Regions from separate parts of the Streptomyces sp. Je 1-369 genome, predicted to be linked through region 2. Evidence: riboswitches for the same ligand, from Rfam matches in the RefSeq annotation. Region 2 holds a riboswitch; the other holds the start of a gene.
The links. A riboswitch is a leader RNA that binds a small molecule or an ion and turns the genes downstream of it on or off. The one in region 2 is predicted to bind cobalamin.

Region 1: another riboswitch for cobalamin. It lies ahead of NOO62_RS36615 (CoA-acylating methylmalonate-semialdehyde dehydrogenase); the one in region 2 lies ahead of NOO62_RS11745 (ABC transporter substrate-binding protein).

The regions. Positions count from the first base shown of each region.
Region 1 is NZ_CP101750.1:8,286,715-8,295,677, reverse strand. It holds gene NOO62_RS36640 (class I SAM-dependent methyltransferase) at 1-330, opposite strand, end outside; gene NOO62_RS36635 (ferredoxin) at 463-912, opposite strand; gene mmsB (3-hydroxyisobutyrate dehydrogenase) at 1,186-2,130, opposite strand; gene NOO62_RS36625 (enoyl-CoA hydratase/isomerase family protein) at 2,127-3,203, opposite strand; gene NOO62_RS36620 (acyl-CoA dehydrogenase family protein) at 3,200-4,345, opposite strand; gene NOO62_RS36615 (CoA-acylating methylmalonate-semialdehyde dehydrogenase) at 4,360-5,859, opposite strand; cobalamin riboswitch at 6,081-6,261, opposite strand; partial or broken gene NOO62_RS36610 (helix-turn-helix transcriptional regulator) at 6,444-7,333, opposite strand; gene NOO62_RS36605 (RidA family protein) at 7,431-7,826, shown strand; gene pstS (phosphate ABC transporter substrate-binding protein PstS) at 7,901-8,963, opposite strand, start outside.
Region 2 is NZ_CP101750.1:2,563,254-2,572,216, forward strand. It holds gene NOO62_RS11725 (hypothetical protein) at 1-324, shown strand, start outside; gene NOO62_RS11730 (metallophosphoesterase) at 341-1,108, opposite strand; gene NOO62_RS11735 (ABC transporter ATP-binding protein) at 1,185-1,997, opposite strand; gene NOO62_RS11740 (FecCD family ABC transporter permease) at 1,994-3,019, opposite strand; gene NOO62_RS11745 (ABC transporter substrate-binding protein) at 3,016-4,077, opposite strand; cobalamin riboswitch at 4,143-4,329, opposite strand; gene NOO62_RS11750 (VOC family protein) at 4,358-4,816, opposite strand; gene NOO62_RS11755 (helix-turn-helix domain-containing protein) at 4,821-5,681, opposite strand; gene NOO62_RS11760 (HAD family hydrolase) at 5,847-6,977, shown strand; gene NOO62_RS11765 (asparaginase) at 7,015-7,992, opposite strand; gene NOO62_RS11770 (alpha/beta hydrolase) at 8,040-8,795, shown strand; gene NOO62_RS11775 (alpha/beta fold hydrolase) at 8,822-8,963, opposite strand, start outside.

The sequences.
Region 1 (8,963 bases), 5.7 Mb from region 2:
GTTGAGCACGACGTCGTACGTCTCCGGCTCGACGTGCGTCAGCATGTCCCCTCGTACCAGCCGGACGTCGACGCCCGCCGCCTCGCACGCGGCGCCGGCGCGCTTCAGCATGGCGGGGCTGAGGTCGACCCCGGTGACCTCGCCGCCGCCGCGGGCCAGCGGCACGAGGTACAGGCCGGGTCCGCAGCACAGGTCGAGGACCCGGCTCCCGGCCGGGAAGCGGAGCAGCGGCGCTCCGTCGACGAGGGCCTCCACCTCCGCGCGCCTGCGCTCGGAGAACATGGTCTCGGCGAAGTCCGACCAGAAATCGTCGTCCTCGTACCAGTTCATGGGGCTGCTACCTCGTTCCAGAGCGTGGGTGCGCGTGACCGCGTGGGGACTCTGGAACAGTGGTCGGACGGGCAGCGCTTCTGGTTCCCGGCCCGTGCCGACCGGTTTACTGGCGGCCGCCCCGCCCGCCTGTCAGCCCAGCGTCGTCAGGAAGGCGTCGCATGCCTTCGCGCAGCGGCGGCAGGCTTCCGCGCAGGCGGCGGACGCGGGGTGCAGGTCGCAGAGGGAGGCGCACTGGAGACAGATCGCGCGGCACCACTCGACCTGCATGCGGACGCGTTGCTCGTCCTGGTCGCTCTGTTCGGCCAGGACGCGGGACGTCGCCTCGCACACGTCCGCGCAGGCGGTGTTGAGGCGGGGCGCGTCTCCCGGCTCGGCAGGACCCTCACGCACGAGGCATACGCGTGCGCAGTCGTCGCAGGCCTGTGCACAGGCGAACCGGTCCTCCAGATAGCGGACGAGGTCCTTGTGGCTGGGCTCCTCCGGCTCCTTCGTCGCTGGGGTCGCGGACGCGGTCATGGACGTGTCGTACACCGCGGTCGGCCTCGCCTGGACGCCTGGCGGGGTTGTCGTGGCTGTCACGGGGACCCCTCCTTTCGGTGCGGGACGGGTAGCCGTGGCGCGGTGAACGAAACCCTACGGTCCTGCATGGGCGGGGGGCCGGTACTCGTTCCGCACGGTCCCGTCCGCGCTGAACGGGGTCGCCCGCTGCCCCGATGCGGCACCGGAATCCCCCCCCTCGGAAACTCGGCAGGCCCCGCCGCGACGGGGGAGACACGGCGGGACCCACACATCGATTGCCCGCTGAGGACACGCTCACACCCATGAAGGCGCAGCGAGTTATGACACAGGCTCTCAGCGGTCCGAGCGCCTCCGGATCGCCCGCACGATCGCCGAGAAGTCGCGGTCCGCCCCGCCCTCCGCTGCGAACTCCTCGTACAGTTCGGCCGCGCGCAGGCCGAGTGTGGCGTCCACGCCCGTCGCGCGTGCCGCCCCCGCCGCCAGGCCGAGGTCCTTCGCCATGAGGGCGGCGGCGAAGCCGGGTTGATAGTCCCGGTTGGCGGGGCTCGCGGGGACCGGGCCCGGCACGGGGCAGTTGGAGGTGAGCGCCCAGCACTGGCCGGATGCGGTGGAGGCCACGTCGTAGAGTGCCTGGGCGGTCAGGCCCAGGCTCTCGCCGAGTACGAAGGCCTCGCTGACGGCGACCATCGAGACGCCGAGGATCATGTTGTTGCAGATCTTCGCAGCCTGCCCGGCACCGGCGTCCCCGCAGTGCACGGCACGCTTCCCCATCGCGGCGAGCAGGGGTTCCGCCTCCGCGAACTCGTCCGCGCCGCCGCCCGCCATGAACGTCAGCGTGCCTGCCTCGGCCCCCACCACACCTCCGGAGACCGGTGCGTCCAGGCCGCGGTGGCCCGCGGCGACCGCGGCCTCGTGCGCGGTACGGGCGTCCGTGACGTCGATGGTGGAGCAGTCGACGAACAGCGTGCCCGGCGCGGCCGCGGCGAGCAGTCCCTCGTCACGGTAGAGCGCGAGGACGTGGCGTCCGGCGGGGAGCATGGTGATCACGACGTCGGCGCCGGGTACCGTCTCGACGGCCGAGGCGGCGGGCACCACTCCCCTCCGCGCCGCGGCGGCCAGCGCGTCGGCCGACAGGTCGTGGCCTACGACGCGGTGTCCCGCGGCGACCAGGTTCGCGGCCATCGGCCCGCCCATGTTGCCGAGGCCGATGAACGCGACGGTGCTTGCCGTCAGTGACTCCGCCGTTCCTGACGATCCCGATTCCGTGGTCCCGTTCACCACGCCACCTCCTGCGTCACGGTGCCACCGTCCAGGCCGAGTTCCCGGTCTCCGAGCGGCGCGAAGAAACGTACGACGTCGTCCGCGGTCACCTCGGCGAGCGTGCCGGGGTTCCAGCGCGGCGAGCGGTCCTTGTCGATGACCTGGGCGCGGATGCCCTCCGCGAGGTCGGGTGCGGTGAGGGCGGCGCACGACACGCGGTACTCCTGCCCCAACACCGCTTCGAGCGACCCCAGTTCACGTGCGCGCCGCAGCGCCTCCAGGGTCACCTTCAGTGCCGTCGGCGAGCGGCCGAGCAGCGTTTCGGCGGCTTCCTTCGCGGCGCGTGAGCCGTCCGCGTGGAGACGGTCGACGATCTCCTCGACGGTGTCGGCGGCGTAGCAGTGGTCGATCCACTGCCGCTCGTCGGCGAGTTGACCGGGCGGCGCGTCCTCGACGTACCGCGCCAGGACCTCACGTACCGGTGACTCGGCGAGGTCGGCGATCAGGCCGGGCAGCGACGACGACGGTACGAAGTGGTCGGCGAGCCCGCACCTGAGCGCGTCGCCCGCCGCCAACTGCGCGCCCGTCAAGGCGATATGGGCGCCGAGGCCACCGGGCACGAGGCTCAGGAGGTATGTGCCGCCGACGTCCGGAACGAAGCCGATGCCCGTCTCCGGCATGGCCACCCGGGACCGTTCGGTGACCACGCGCACGGCGGCGTGCGCAGAGACGCCGACTCCGCCGCCCATCACGATGCCGTCCATGACGGCGACGAACGGCTTCGGGTAGCGGGCGATGCGCGCGTCGAGGCGGTACTCGTCGCGCCAGAAGTCCCGCGTAGCCCCTCCGTCGCCGGTCGTGACGTCCTCGTGGATGGACCGGATGTCGCCGCCCGCGCACAGCCCGCGGTCCCCCGCGCCGGTGAGGACGACGGTCTCCACGGCGGGGTCCTGTTCCCAGGCGGCCAGCGCCTCGTCGATGCGGAGCACCATGGCGTGGGTGAGGGCGTTGAGGGACTTGGGGCGGTTGAGGATCAGGCGGCCTGCTCGGCCCTCGACGTACGTCGACACGGAGTCCTCGGCCGCCGTCATCGGACGGCCTCGGTCAGTCCGCGGGCCACGATCAGGCGCATGATCTCGTTGGTTCCTTCCAGGATCTGGTGGACCCGCAGGTCCCGGACGATCTTCTCGATGCCGTACTCGCTCAAATAGCCGTAGCCTCCGTGCAGTTGGAGGGCGCGGTCGGCCACGGAGTACCCGGTGTCGGTGGCGAATCGCTTGGCCATGGCGCACAGCTGCGGGGCGCGCGGGTCGTTCCGGTCGAGCGCGTCCGCGGCCTGGCGCACCAGCGCGCGGGCGGCGGTCAGCTCGGTGGCCATGTCGGCGAGCCGGAACCGCAGCGCCTGGGCGTCCAGGAGGGACGCGCCGAACGCCTCACGGTCGGCGAGGTGGGCCAGGCTGCGGTGCAGTGCGCTCTGGGCGCCGCCCAGGGAGCAGGCGGCGATGCCGAGCCGTCCGCCGTTGAGGCCGCTCATGGCGATGCGGAAACCCTCGCCCTCCTTGCCGAGGCGCCGGTCGGTGGGCACGCGCACGCCGTCGAGGAGCACTTGGCGGGTGGGCTGGGCGTTCCAGCCCATTTTGCGTTCGTCGGCGCCGAAGGTGAGGCCGGGGTCGTCGCGTTCGACGACGAACGCGGAGATGCCGCCGGGGCCTTCCTCGCCGGTGCGGGCCATGACGACGTACACGTGCGAGGCGCCCGCTCCGGAGATGAACTGTTTGACGCCGGTGAGGACATAAGTGTCGCCGTCGCGTTCGGCGCGGGTCCGCAGGGCGGCGGCGTCCGATCCGGCGCCCGGCTCGGTGAGGCAGTAGCTGCCCAGCGATGCCGCGGTGCACAGGTCCGGCAGCCAGCGGGCGCGCTGGTCCCCGTCGCCGTACCGGTCGATCATCCAGGCGACCATGTTGTGGATGGAGAGGTAGCCGGCGATGGAGGGGCAGCCGGTGGCGAGGGCCTCGAAGACGAGGGTGCCGTCGGTGCGGCCGAGTCCCGAACCGCCGTGCTCCTCGCGTACGTAGACACCGCCGAGGCCGAGTTCGGCGGCCTTGCGCAGCACGTCGACGGGGAAGTGCTTGTCGCGGTCCCAGGCGACGGCGTGCGGGGCGAGGTGCTCGTCGGCGAAGTCGAGCGTGACCTCGGCCAGGGCGAGCTGGTCCTTGGTGAGGGCTGTGGCCATGCTGGTCATCGCCGTCATCCCATCGTCGGGATGGTGAAGCTCGCGCCTTCCCTGGCTCCGGAGGGCCAGCGCGAGGTGACGGTCTTGGTGCGGGTGTAGAAGCGGACGGCGTCGGGGCCGTGCTGGTTGAGGTCGCCGAAGCCGGACCGCTTCCAGCCGCCGAACGTGTGGTACGCCACCGGGACGGGGATCGGCACGTTGACGCCGACCATGCCGGCGCCGACGCGGCGCGTGAAGTCGCGGGCGGTGTCGCCGTCCCTGGTGAAGATGGCGACGCCGTTGCCGTAGGGGTGTTCGCTGGGCAGGCGCAGGGCCGCCTCGTAGTCCGCGGCGCGGGTCACGCACAGCACCGGGCCGAAGATCTCCTCGCGGTAGATCCGCATGCGCGGTGAGACGCGGTCGAAGAGGGTGGCTCCGGCGAAGAAGCCGTTCTCGTGCCCGGGGAGGGTGAAGTCGCGCCCGTCCACGACGAGTTCGGCGCCTTCGTTGACGCCGATGTCCACGTAGCGGCGAACCCGGTCGAGCGCGTCGCGGCTGACCAGCGGCCCGAAGTCGGCCTCCGGGTCGTCGGAACGCCCGATGCGCAGCTCGGCGACGCGTTCCTTGAGCCGGTTGACGAGCGCGTCGGCGGTCTCCTCGCCGACGGGGACGGCGACCGCGATGGCCATGCAGCGCTCCCCCGCCGAGCCGTACCCGGCGCCGATGAGGGCGTCCACGGCCTGGTCGAGGTCGGCGTCCGGCATCACGATCATGTGGTTCTTGGCGCCGCCGAAGCACTGGGCGCGTTTGCCGTGCGCGGCGGCGGTGGCGTAGATGTGCGCGGCGACAGGAGTGGAGCCGACGAAGCCGAGCGCTTGCACGCGTGAGTCTTCCAGGAGGATGTCCACGGCGTCCTTGCCGCCGTTGACGACGTTCAGGACGCCGGGCGGCAGGCCCGCCTCCAGGAACAGTTCGGCGAGCCGGAGCGGCACGGAGGGTGCCCGTTCGGACGGCTTGAGGATGAAGGAGTTTCCGCAGGCCAGTGCGGGGGCCGCCTTCCACAGCGGGATCATCGCGGGGAAGTTGAACGGGGTGATGCCCGCGGTGACGCCGAGGGGTACGCGCAGGGAGTGCACGTCGATGCCGGAGCCGGCGTTGTCGGTGAACTCCCCCTTCTGCAGGTGCGGGATCCCGGCCGCGAACTCAACGACCTCAAGGCCGCGTTGCAGGTCGCCGTGGGCGTCGGCGACGGTCTTCCCGTGTTCGCCGGAGAGCAGCTGTGCGAGTGATTCCCGCTCTCCTTCGACGAGTTGCAGGAACCGCAGCAGCACGCGGGCGCGCCGCTGCGGATTCCACTCGCCCCATGCGCGCTGGGCGGCGTGGGCGTCGGCGATCGCCGCGGTGGTCTCTTCGCGTCCGGCCAGCGGCACGTGTGCCTGTACGGCACCGGAGTTGGGGTCGTACACGTCGGCGAAGAGCCCGGACGTGCCGGGTACGCGCTTGCCGCCGATGAAGTGTGTCAGTTCACGGACCATGAGAGCCTGCTCTCGTCAGGTGAGTCCGGGGATGGCACGACAGGCCGACGGCGCCACCGGGTGAGGCGGGCGGGCGGTTCTGTCGTGGGACGCGAAGGCTAGAAGCCGTCGTGGAGTCGAGCGCGGACCGGGGCCGGGGCCGGGGTCGTCGCTCGCTTCGCCGGTTCACCTGGGTCGTGGGTACGGACCGGTGCCATGCGTGTCTGCTCCATCCTCGTGGACAACACGGAACACCCCGCGGCCGGTATCCTGACTCCCGGATCAGCGCGCGTTCTCCCGCCTTCCCGACGGAACTTCTCCGTCAGTGGCGTATCGCTCGGCGAGAACGCACTTCCCGGTCACAGTGGCGGGACCGCGCCGGATTCACACCGGCTTCCCTGCACCGCGGGCTCTGGTCACGAACATATAGTTGGACGTCCTAGTAAGTCCACCCCCACTTTCGGCGGGGGCGGCAGGACGACGGGACGAAGGGGCGCCGCCGCAACGGTCGATCGTCGGTTACTGACCGTCCTTCAACTTGATGAGGCTCCTCCCCGTCGGGCTGGCACGCGGACCCTCTGCTGCCCACGTGCAGGACCGGATACTCACCGCCCTGAGCGGTCTTCTCGGCGAGGCGGCGGCGCGTAGAGCGCGGCGATCGCGGCGGCACGGTCGTGCAGCGACGTGCGCAACCACTCCGGGGCCAGGACCTCGGCATGCGTGGTGAGCTGCCACAGGGCCCACTCGGCGTGCCGGGCATTCTGAAAGACGAGGCCCAACCACAGCCGCCCCTCGTCCTCTCCGTCCTCGTCGCACACTGCCAGCGCCGTGGCCACGAGGTCTTTGCGACGTTCCGGGGCCACCCTTACCCGCACGGTGACCCGGTCGTCGCCGCCGTCGCGGAACCGCGTGTTGCGTTCCTGCCAGGCGCGGTCCAGGTCGACCGCTTCCGGTCGCCGCGCGGGTTCGTCGAGTGCCACTTCGGAGCCTGGCCCACAGCCGTGTAGTGGATGCGCGGCCTGTGCCCGGCGAACACCGCGCGCCGGACCTCGGCCACGATCGCCTCGGGCAGGTCTTCGCTGTCGACGCGGCGCGCGAGGAGGTCCGTCTCCGGGTCGATGAGCAAGCGTTGGGCCGCGCCCGCCGCGGAGCCCTTGAGGCTCTCGGGCAGCGCGTCGAACACCTTCAGCATGGCCGAGGCGAGCGCCGAGCCGAGGCCGAACAGCTGCGCGCCGCGCCGTGATCCGGCGACCAGAAGGGCGAGCGCCTCGTCGTGGTTCAGTCCGGTGAGTGCCGTCCGGAAGTCCGGCAGCAGCGCGAACCCGCCGTTTCGGCCGCGCTCGGCGTAGACGGGGACACCGGCCACGGAGAGCGCTTCCATGTCGCGCAGCACTGTGCGGGTGGACACCTCCAGCTCACCGGCGAGCGCGTCCGCCGTCATCCGGCCGCGCCGACGCAGGAGGAGCACCAGGAAAACCAGTCGGTCGGCGCGCATACGAAAACCCTGGCGAAATACATGACGAGGGATGTCATGTATTGCTGCGAGGCTCCTGCAAGCGATGCGAAGCAGACCGAATGGAGCGAGCGAGATCATGGAACGAAACGCAGTCAACCCGGTGACCTGGTCGACGGAGATGGGCTTCAACCAGGGCGAGCTCGTCTCCGGGCACGCACGCACCTTGTACATCTCGGGTCAGACCGCGATGAGCGGCGCAGGCAAGCCCGAACACGACGGTGACATGGCCGCGCAACTGGCGCTGAGCGTCGACAACGTGAAGGCGGTGCTCACCGAGTCCGGCATGTCCCTCGCGAACCTCGTCCGCCTCAACGTCTACACGACCGACGTCGACCTGCTCTTCCAGCACTACGGCGTCCTGGCAGGCCGGTTGGCCGCCGCCGACGTCGCACCGACCACCACGATGCTCGGGGTGACGCGCCTGGCGGTCCCCGGCCAGCTGGTCGAGTTGGAGGGGACCGCGGTGGCGTAGGTGCGGCCGTGGACGAGGCGGGCGCGCTCGACTGCCCGCCGACGCCACCTTCAGGGCCGAAGTCGACGCCCGCGTCAGGAGAGTGTGTCCACCACGTCGCGTACCTGTCCGGCGACCGTCTCCGGCAGGGGGGCGTAGTTCAGGCGGGACAGGTCCTTCTGTCCTGCCTTGCTCGCGGTGTAGGTCAGGAACGACTTGAGCGCGGGCAGGGTCGCCTGGGGGTTGCCCTTGTCGCAGACGATCTCGTAGGTGACCTGGACGATCGGGTACGCGCCTGGCGTCGAGACGCCGTAGCGGAACTTCAGTTTCATGTCCTTGCCCTGGCCGGCGACCTGAGCGGCCGCGATGCCCGCCGACGCCGTCGCGGGAGTCGGTGCGACCGGGGTCGGCGCGCCCGTGTCGATGTTCACCGTCTTGATCTGACGGGCCCGCGCGAAGGACAGCTCGAAGTATCCGATCGCTCCGACGCCGGAGGTCACCTCCGAGGCGACGCCGCTCGACCCGCTCGCGGACGCGCCGCCCCTCCCCTGCCAGGACTTGGCCACCGGGTGGGGCCAGGCCGCGGGGGCCGCGCCCGCGAGGTAGGCCTGGAAGTTCTGGGTCGTGCCGGAGTCGTCCGACCGGTGCACGGGACGGATGGGCATCGCCGGCAGCTCGGCGCCCGGGTTGAGCCGCCGGATCTCCGGGTCGTCCCACTCGGTGATCCTCCGGTCGAAGATCTTGGCGAGGGTGGGCGCGTCGAGCACCAGGTCGTCGGCGCCCGGCACGTCGTAGCCGATCGCGATGGGGCCGCCGACCATGGGCAGGTCGATGGCCCGCCCGCCCCGGCAGACGTCCTTCGAGCGCTCGATCTCGTCCGGCTTGAGCGCGCTGTCGGAGCCGCCGAACGCGGTCGCCCCCCGCAGGAACTGCGCGCCGCCCGCGCCGGACCCGATCGGGTTGTAGGCGATCCGCACCTTCGGGCACGCGCGCTGGTAGTGCTTGATCCAGTACTTCATCGCGTTCTGCTGAGCGCTCGACCCGGTCCCCTGGACCTTGCCCGCGTCGGCACAGTCGATCCCGGCGATGGCGGCGGCACCCGCGGCCGCCCCCTCGTCCCCGCCCCCGTCGTCACCGTCGCCCCCGAGGCCCGCGACA
Region 2 (8,963 bases):
GCTCCCCTGCGCGGGCCGCTCACCCTGACCCACTCCCGGTGGGACCGCGCCACCGGGTTCTGGCACCTGCGGGCGGAGGCGGCCCCCGGTATCGGTCACTCCGGTGTGGGCAGCGCGCCTGTGCCGCAGCACTCCACCCCTTTGCTGACGGTCGACGAGCCGTACGCACTGGACGTACTCGACCATCGCATCGTCAACGTCGACGCGGGGTGGCGCTACCGCGGCGGGCGGGCGCGGCGGCTCTCCCTGACCGGCGCGCACTCCGACTTCCACCATGCCGAGTCCGCGCACCTGCTGCTCAGCCTGTCCGCCCTCTCGCGGTGACCCGGCAACCCGTCCCTCAGAGGATGACGGGGCGGTAGTGCGTCGTCAGGCGGCCCGTGTCGTCCAGGACGTGGAACGCGACGGCCGGGGGCAGGTCGCTGTGGACGTGGTGGGTCGGGTGGGACTGGGGTTCCCAGGGGAGGCGGAGGGTGGAGACCACTCCGGGGGCCACCAGGAGGGGGCGGTTCGCGAACGTTGTCGCCGCGGGAGTGTGCGCGTGGCCCGCCAGGAACGCCGTGACGTTCGGGTGGCGTGACGTCAGGTCGGCCAGGCGGTCCTCGTCGAACTGGCGGATGCCGTCCACGTAGGGCGTGTTGAGCGGGACCGGCGGGTGGTGGAAGCCGATCAGGACGGGTCGGGTGGGTGGGGTGTCGGCGAGGAGCGCGGACAGCCAGTTCAGGGTTTCGTCGTCCAGGCGTCCGTGGTCCTCGTTCGGCACCGATGTGTCGCAGAGTGCCAGGGTGAAGGTGTCCGTGGCGTGGGCCGTGTTGATCGGGGCCGTGCTCGGGGGCTCGCCCAGCAGGTGTTCGCGGTACGCCGGGCGCGCGTCGTGGTTGCCGGGGCAGGTCAGGAGCGGGTGCCGGGTGGAGAGGAGCTTGCGGGCCGCCTCGTACTCGGACGGGGTCGCGTGGTCGGCGATGTCGCCGGTGGCTATGACGGCGTCCAGTTCGTACGGGAGGCTGTTCAGGTACTCCATGACCGCCCGGGTGCGGTCGACGCTGCGTCCGCCGTCCGCCGGGCCGGTGTCGATGTGGGTGTCGCTCAGGTGCGCGATCACGATCATGGCAGGAGCCCTCTTCTGTCTGTCGGTGCCTCGTACGCGGTCAGTCTCCGTTGTCGCGCTGACTTCGCGGAACCATTTACGGCCGCAGGAAGCGCACCGAGGGGCGGCCGCCCTCCGGGACGCCGCCCAGGCCCGCGTTCTCCTCCGGCGTCACCACCGCCCTCACCCCGTACACCTCCGCGATCAGCTTCTCCGTGATGACCTCCGCCGGTGTGCCCGACGCGTACGCCGTGCCCTCCTTGAGGATCAGCAGCTGGTCGCAGAACATCGACGCCAGGTTGAGGTCGTGCAGCGCGATCACGCTGGTGACGGGGAGTTCGGCGACCAGGGACAGCAGGTCCAGCTGGTGCTGGATGTCCAGGTGGTTGGTCGGCTCGTCGAGGAGGAGTTCGCGGGGCTCCTGGGCCAGGGCGCGGGCGATCTGGACGCGCTGGCGTTCGCCGCCGGAGAGCGTGTGCCAGGCCTGGGCGGCGCGTTCGGTGAGTCCGGTGCGGGCGAGGGCCTCGCGTACGGCCCGCTCGTCGTGGGGCGTGGGCGTCGACCAGGCGCGGCGGTGCGGGATGCGGCCGAGGCGTACGACGTCCCGTACGGTCAGTTCGACCTGCGTCGCCGCGTGCTGCTCCACCACGGCGATCCGCCGGGCCACCGCTCGGCGTCCCGTGTCCGACAGGGTGCGGCCGTCCAGGGTGACCACCCCGGACGCCGGGGCCAGGACGCCCGCGAGCAGGCGCAGGAGCGTGGACTTGCCCGATCCGTTGGGGCCGAGGAGCCCGACGGTGGCGCCGGTGGGTGGGGCGAGGCTGACGCCGTCGACGATGAGACGGCCGCCCGCCTCCCTGCTGACCCGGTCCGCTCGCAGGCCCGTGTCGACGGTGCTCGGAGAGGTCACGTCGTCCTCCTCGTCCTGTACAGCACCGCCACGAACGCCGGTACGCCGATGAGTGACGTCACCACGCCGACCGGGACCTCCTGCGGGTCGAGCGCCGTGCGGGCCAGCGTGTCCACCCAGACCAGGAAGACCGCTCCCGCGAGCGCCGTGACCGGGAGGAGCCTGGCGTGCCCGGAGCCGACGACCGCGCGGGCCGCGTGCGGCAGGACAAGGCCGACGAAGCCGATGGCGCCCGCCGAGCTGACCAGGGCCGCCGTGAGCAGCGCCGTCGTGCAGAGCAGGACGAGCCGGGTGCGGGCCACCCGGACGCCGAGCGCCGCCGCGGCCTCCGGGCCGAACGCGAAGGCGTCGAGCGTACGGGCGTGGCCGAGGCAGACGACCAGCGCGGCCACGAGCACCGCGCCGCACAGCCACACGTCGGTCCAGCCGACTCCGCTGAGCGAGCCGAGGAGCCAGAACAGCACGCCGCGTGTCGTCTCCGCGTCGCCCGCCGTGAGGACGACGAACGACGTGAGCGCGGAGAAGAGCTGCATGGCCGCGACGCCCGACAGCACGACACGGTCCGTGGTGTCGCCGAGGGTGTGGCTGAGGAGCAGGACGAGTGCGAAGGAGCAGAGCGCGCCCGCGAAGGCGCCCGCGGAGACGGACACCACTCCCCCGCCGACGCCGAGGACGACGACCGCGACCGCTCCCGTGGACGCCCCGGACGACACCCCGAGCACGAAGGGGTCGGCGAGCGGGTTGCGGAGCAGGGACTGCATGACCGCCCCGCAGACCGCGAGGCCCGCGCCGCAGACGGCGGCGAGCACGGTGCGCGGCATCCGCAGGTTCCAGACGATGCCGTCCCTGATCGGGGTGAGCGGGCTGTCGCCCCAGCCGAGGTGGGCCGCGACGGTCGACCACACGTCGGGCACGGAGATGTCCGCGGGGCCGATGGTGACGGCCACGGAGACGGAGAGGACGAGCGCGGCGACCCCGGCGAGCCACAGCAGCGCCTGCCGCACGCGGGCGACCTCCGTCACTTGACCAGCCCGAACTTCCGCAGACCCGCCGCTACTTGCTCGATGCCGTCGACCGTGCGGATCGTGGGGTTCATGGCCTGGCCGCTGAGCAGGACGTACCGCTTCTTCTTCACGGCCGTCAGGTTCTTGGTCGCCGGGTTGGTCTCCAGGAACTTGATCTTCGCCGCGGCGCTCTCCGCGGACTGCGACTTGCGGGTGAGGTCACCGATGACGAGGACGTCGGGGTCGCGGTCGGCGACGGTCTCCCAGTTGATCTGGGGCCATTCCTCGTGGGTGTCGTCGAAGACGTTCTTCGCGCCGAGTTCGCGGGTGATGATGCCGGGGGCGCCGCAGCAGCCCGCCAGGTACGGGGCGTCGGAGTTGGCGAACCAGTACAGGAGCGTGGCGTCGGAGGCGTCGATGTCCTCGGTCGCCTTCGTGACGCGGCTCTTGAGGTCGGCGACCAGCCGTTCGCCGCGCTTCTCGACGTGGAAGACCTTCGCCAGGTCGCGCACCTCGCCGTAGACGGTGTCCATGGTGAGGGTCTTGACGCGCTTGCCGTCGCCGCCGCCGTCGTTGTCCTTGCCCGCGCAGTCGCTGGGCGAGACATAGACCGGGACGTTGAGCTCGTCGAACTTCGCGCGGTCGGCGACGCCTCCCTTGCCGACCGTGTAGAGGAAGGACGCGCTGACGAAGTCCGGCTCCTTGGAGAGGACCTTCTCCAGCGACGGGTAGCGGTCGGCGAGCCGCTCGACCTTCGCGTTCTCCTTCTCCAGGTTCTTCGGTACCGGGTCGGTCCAGGTACCGGTGCCCACCATGCGGTCGGCGAGGCCGAGGGAGAGGAGGATCTCCGTGGAGCCCTGGTCGAGGGAGACGGCGCGCTGCGGCGGTGCCGGGACCTTCGCGTCCTTGCCGCAGGAGGTGACCGTGACCGGGAAGCCTTCGGCGCTCTTGTCCGCCTTGTCCGCCTTGTCAGCCTTGTCGGTGGACTCCCCGGTCTTCTCCGTGGAGCCGCCGCACGCGGTGAGCGCGAACAGGCAGGCGCAGAGGAGGGCGGATATACGGGCTGTCGAGGACACGTGATCCCTTGAGTGTCACGGCTCATACGCGGAGCCTGGCCTGCGTCGGACCCCCGCCGCCGGGTGGGCGGCCGGAGGGCGCCAGCAGGTCTTCGGACTCGGGGATCGGCCGGGCGGGGCGCCTTCCCGGGCGTCTCGCGACACCCAGTGGCCGTGGCCCCGCCCGTCCCCCTCACCGCTGCGCGTCAGTTCCGGATTCGCACCGGATTCCCTGGCCCAGGTGTGGGTTTGACTGGCTTGCGCAAGTTATCACGCGGCTTGATGGGCCCGGCCCGCCGCCTTACGGGCCGGGCGTGGACGTCGGCGCGGGCCGCGGCTCACCCCGGTACGTACCGAAGGACCAGCGGTTGCCCTCCGGGTCCTCGATGCCGAATTCGCGGCTTCCGTAGGGCTTGTCCTCGATCTCACCGGTGACCTTCACGCCGGCCTCCACGAGTCGTCGGTACAGGTCGTCCACGTGGTCGGTGACGACGTAGGCGCCCGCACCGCCGGGCCTGCCGCAGGTGGCCTCGTCGGCCGGGTCGTACGAGCCGAGCATGACGCCGCCGCCCTCGGGCCAGTCGAGCTGGGCGTGGGCGACGCGGCCCTCGTCCTCATAGACGGCGGTCCGCAGGAAGCCGACGGTGCCGACGAGGAAGTCGATCAGGGCGGGGGCGTCCTGCGCCCGGAGGCCCGGCCAGATCGCCGGGGCGGGCGTGCTGAGCTGCTGTTCTGTCGTGGTGTTCCGGTTGGTGTCCATGCCTCTACTCTTCGCTCCTGGCGTGCGCCCCGGCTTGGATATTCCGGCACTCTTCGGCCAGCCAGCGGGTGGGGGTCTCGCCGGTGTACTGCCGGAAGTCGCGTACGAGGTGGGAGTGGTCGTAGTACCCGGTGTCGGCCGCGACCCCGGCCAGGTCCGGCGGGGCGCCCGCCGCGACGGCGCGGGTCACGGTGGCCTTGGCGTGCTGGAAGCGCATCAGGCGGGCGGCCTGTTTGGGGGTGAGTCCCGTCTCGGCGCGGAACAGCGCGGTCATCCTGCGTTCGCTGAGCGCGACGTGCCGGGAGAGGCCGCCGAGGGTGCCCGCGCCCCGGTGCCTGGCCAGCCACGCCCATGCCTCCGCGACCTCGGGGCGGACGGATCCGGCGGCGCGGTCCGTAGCCGCGCGCCGCCTCAGATAGGCCGACAGGAGGGCGAAGCGGTCCTCCCAGCGGTCCAGCTCGCACAGCCGCTCGCGGATCTCCGCGGCCGGGTCGCCGAGCACGTCCGTGCCGCCGACGACGAGCTGCCCGGTGAGCCCGGCGGCGGGCAGGCCGAGGAGGGCGCGGGCCGCGAGGGGATGCACGGCGAGCTGGATGCCCGCCTCGTGCTCGGGCTGGACGACGTACGCGGGGCTCTGGTGCAGGCCGCCCACGATGATGTCGGTGCGCGTCGCGTCCGGTCCCGTCGCCCGGTCCGGGGTGCTGCCGGTGGCGATGGTCCCGTCCAGGGAGAAGATCACCGTCAGATACGGCGAAGGGAGCCCCCGGTGCAGCCCTGGCCGCTGCCCCGCGGTGCGGTAGCCGACCGCGGAGACGACCATGCCGTCGAGCCGTGGAGCGGCGCGGACGAACTCACGGGAGTCCATGGGCCCAGTATGCGCGGAACCCCTCCATTACCCCTGTTCACCCGCCCCATGCCACCGCGCCACGGTGACTTCGATCATGGGAAATGTGGGTGCCGCCCCATAGCATTGCGCGCCGCTCCGGTCGGGGCGCACATCGCTCGCAGGGAACGGCAGGGACGTAGAGACATGGCAGTACGGGCAAAGAGCAAGCTGGCCGTCATCGGCACCACGGGCGCGCTGGCCGCCGCCGTCCTCGCGGGCGGCGCCCTGTGGCCGACGGAGGAGGCGAGCGCCGCCGACACCTCGGCGGCCACCGCCCGGGAGCTGTCCCACTGGCCGAAGCCCGTCGCGAAGCAGCTCGGCAAGGTCATCGCGAAGAACGACCACAAGGGCGCGTACGCCGTCTTCGACGCGGACAACACGACGTACCGCAACGACCTGGAGGAGTCGCTGCTGCCCTTCCTCGAGATGAAGGGCGTCCTCACCCGCGAGACCATGGACCCGTCGCTGAAGGTCATCCCCTTCAAGGACAAGGCCGGGCACAAGGAGAGCCTCTACAGCTACTACAACCGGCTGTGCGAGGTCGACGACCAGGTCTGCTACCCGTGGGCCGCGCAGATCTTCTCCGGCTTCACGCTGAAGGAGCTGAAGGGGTACGTCGACGAGCTCCTGGCGTACAAGAAGCCGATCCCCGCCGAGTACTACGAGGCCGGGAAGCTCACGAAGACCGAGGTGAAGCCGCCGGAGTTCTCGCGCGGCATGCGGCAGCTCTACAAGACGCTGCAGGCGCACGGCATCGAGGTGTACGTGGTCAGCGCGGCCAGCGAGGACCTGGTGCGCATGGTGCTCGCCGACCCGAAGTACGGCTACGGCGTGAAGCCGCAGAACGTCATCGGTGTCTCCATGCAGCTGAAGGACCGCAGGACCGGCGAGGTCACCAGCTCCCGCAAGGAGATCGCCGAGGGGCGCTTCGGCGAGAAGGACCGCGCGAAGCTCGCGAAGCGTGAGCTGACGCCGAACCTGTGGGCGCCGCTGACCTGGTACGAGGGCAAGCCCGCGGCGATCAACACGTACATCGACGAGTGGCGGAAGCCGATCCTGGCGGCCGGTGACACGCCGGTCAGCGACGGGCCGATGCTGTTCCACTCCGCCGATGTCGCGCACGGCGGTGTGCGGGTGTGGGTCAACCGCAAGGACTCATACATGAAGCAGCTCGACGGGATGAAGAAGAAGAACGCGGAGCGGCAGCGCGAGCTGGGCCACAAGGTGACCGCCGACAAGCGGTGGCTGACGGTCACGCCGGACCAGATCGGCTGACCGCTCAACACGTGCTCGGCACGTGCTCAGCATGCGTTCAATATGCGTTCAACGTGCGGAAGGCGTCGGCCACTTGGGTGTGGTCGGCGCCGTCCGCGAGCAGGGCGTGCAGGAGCAGTCGGGCCTTCGGCGCGTCCAGCGGCCCGGCGGAGAGCAGGCCGCGCCCGAGCATGTCGTACTCCGAGCCAGGGCCCTTGTACGTCTCGCTGAGCAGCGGGCCCGCGCCCGTGCGGGAGGCGAGGACGACCGGCATACGGGCGGCGAGGTCGGCCAGCGGGTCGACGAGCCACGTGGGGACGTGGCCCGCGCCGAACGCCGCCACGACCAGACCGCCGAACCGTTCGTCGACCGCTTCGAGGAGTTCCCCGCGGTCTCCGAGGGCGAGCGTGACCAGGGCGACCCTGGCCGTACCCCGCAGGCTCAAGGGGCGCTCGGTCACCGGCCGGGCGGGGCGGAGCAGGATGCGCGGCCTGCCTTCGACGACCCGGCCGAGCGGGCCCGCGCCGGGCGACGCGAACGTCGCGACGGACGTGGTGTGGGTCTTCCTCACATGTCGTGCGGCGTGGATCTCGTCGGCGAGTACCGCGACGACGCCGAGTCCCGCGCAGCCGGGGTCGGCCGCGACGGCCACGGCGGCTGCGAGGTTCGCCGGGCCGTCGGCGCCCGGCAGGTCGGGCCGCCGCATCGCCCCGGTCACGACGACGGGGGCGCGGCGCGCACAGGCGAGGTCCAGCAGGAAGGCGGTCTCCTCCAGGGTGTCCGTGCCCTGCACCACGACGACACCGTGCCCCTCGGCCGTCGCCGCGTCGACCCGCCCGGCGAGGTCGGCCACGTCCTCGACGCTCAGGGAGGAGCTGGGCAGCCTGCGCACGTCGTGCGCCTCGACCTCGACGCCGGGCGGCACGGCGCCGAGGGACGCGAGGATCCGGGCGCCGGACAGCCGGGGTGAACTGCCGCCGCCCTGCGCGGAGATGGTGCCGCCGAGGGTGAACACGGACACGGTCGTCGTCGCCATACGCCCCATCTTCCACCTCGGCCCCGGCGGGACGGAGGATGGGTGGCATGACTCAGGACCTCACGACCTCCCCCCACGCCCTCCCCGCGACTCCGTCCCCTTCCACCCTGACCTGCGACGGGGAGACGCTCAGCTGCACCGAGGCACTGCCCGGCGCCGTACGGGCACCGGCGACCACGGTCGTCCTGCTGCACGGTGCGGGCACCGGCAGCAAGGCACGCCTGGCCGCCCTCCAGGGCGACTTCGCGGCACGCGGCTGCCGGGCGCTGGCGCTCGACTTCTCCGGGCACGGCGAAAGCACGGGCTCCACAAGGGAGTTGAGTCTCGCGCGACGGTACGCGCAGGCGGTCGCCGTGGTCGAGGAGCGGGTGCCCGCCTCCGACGACCTGATCCTCGTCGGGTTCAGCATGAGCGGGCAGACCGTGGCGGACCTGGTGGCGCACTTCGGCCCGCGGGTCACGGGCATCGGCCTGTGCGCGCCCGCCGTGTACGCGAACGAGGCGTGGCCGCTGCCCTTCGGTGACGGGAACGGCCGCTTCACCGAGATCATCCGCACGCCGGACCGGTGGCGGGACTCGTCCGCGCTGGACGTCTACCGGGGTTTCGGCGGGCGGGCGGTGCTCGTGGTGCCGGGCACGGACGCGGTGATCCCGCCGTCGGTCACGGCGGCCGTCACCGAGGCGCTGGCCGCGCGCGCTCGGTTCACACGGCTCGAACTGCGCGACGCCGACCACATGTTGGGGTCCTGGCTGCGGGACCACGCGGCGGACCGGCGACGGTTGGTGAACGCACTGCTCGACTGAGGGCGAGGGCCGAGGGCCGCCTGCCCTCACCTCCCCCGGCCGTCCAGACGCCGGAGGTCGCCGTGATCGTGGTGGGTGGCCAGTGCCAGGGGGCGTGGGGGCTTGTCGCTCGTCCATGCGGCCACCCACTTGGCCAGCGGGGCGCCCGCCCGGGCCCACGCGAAGTGG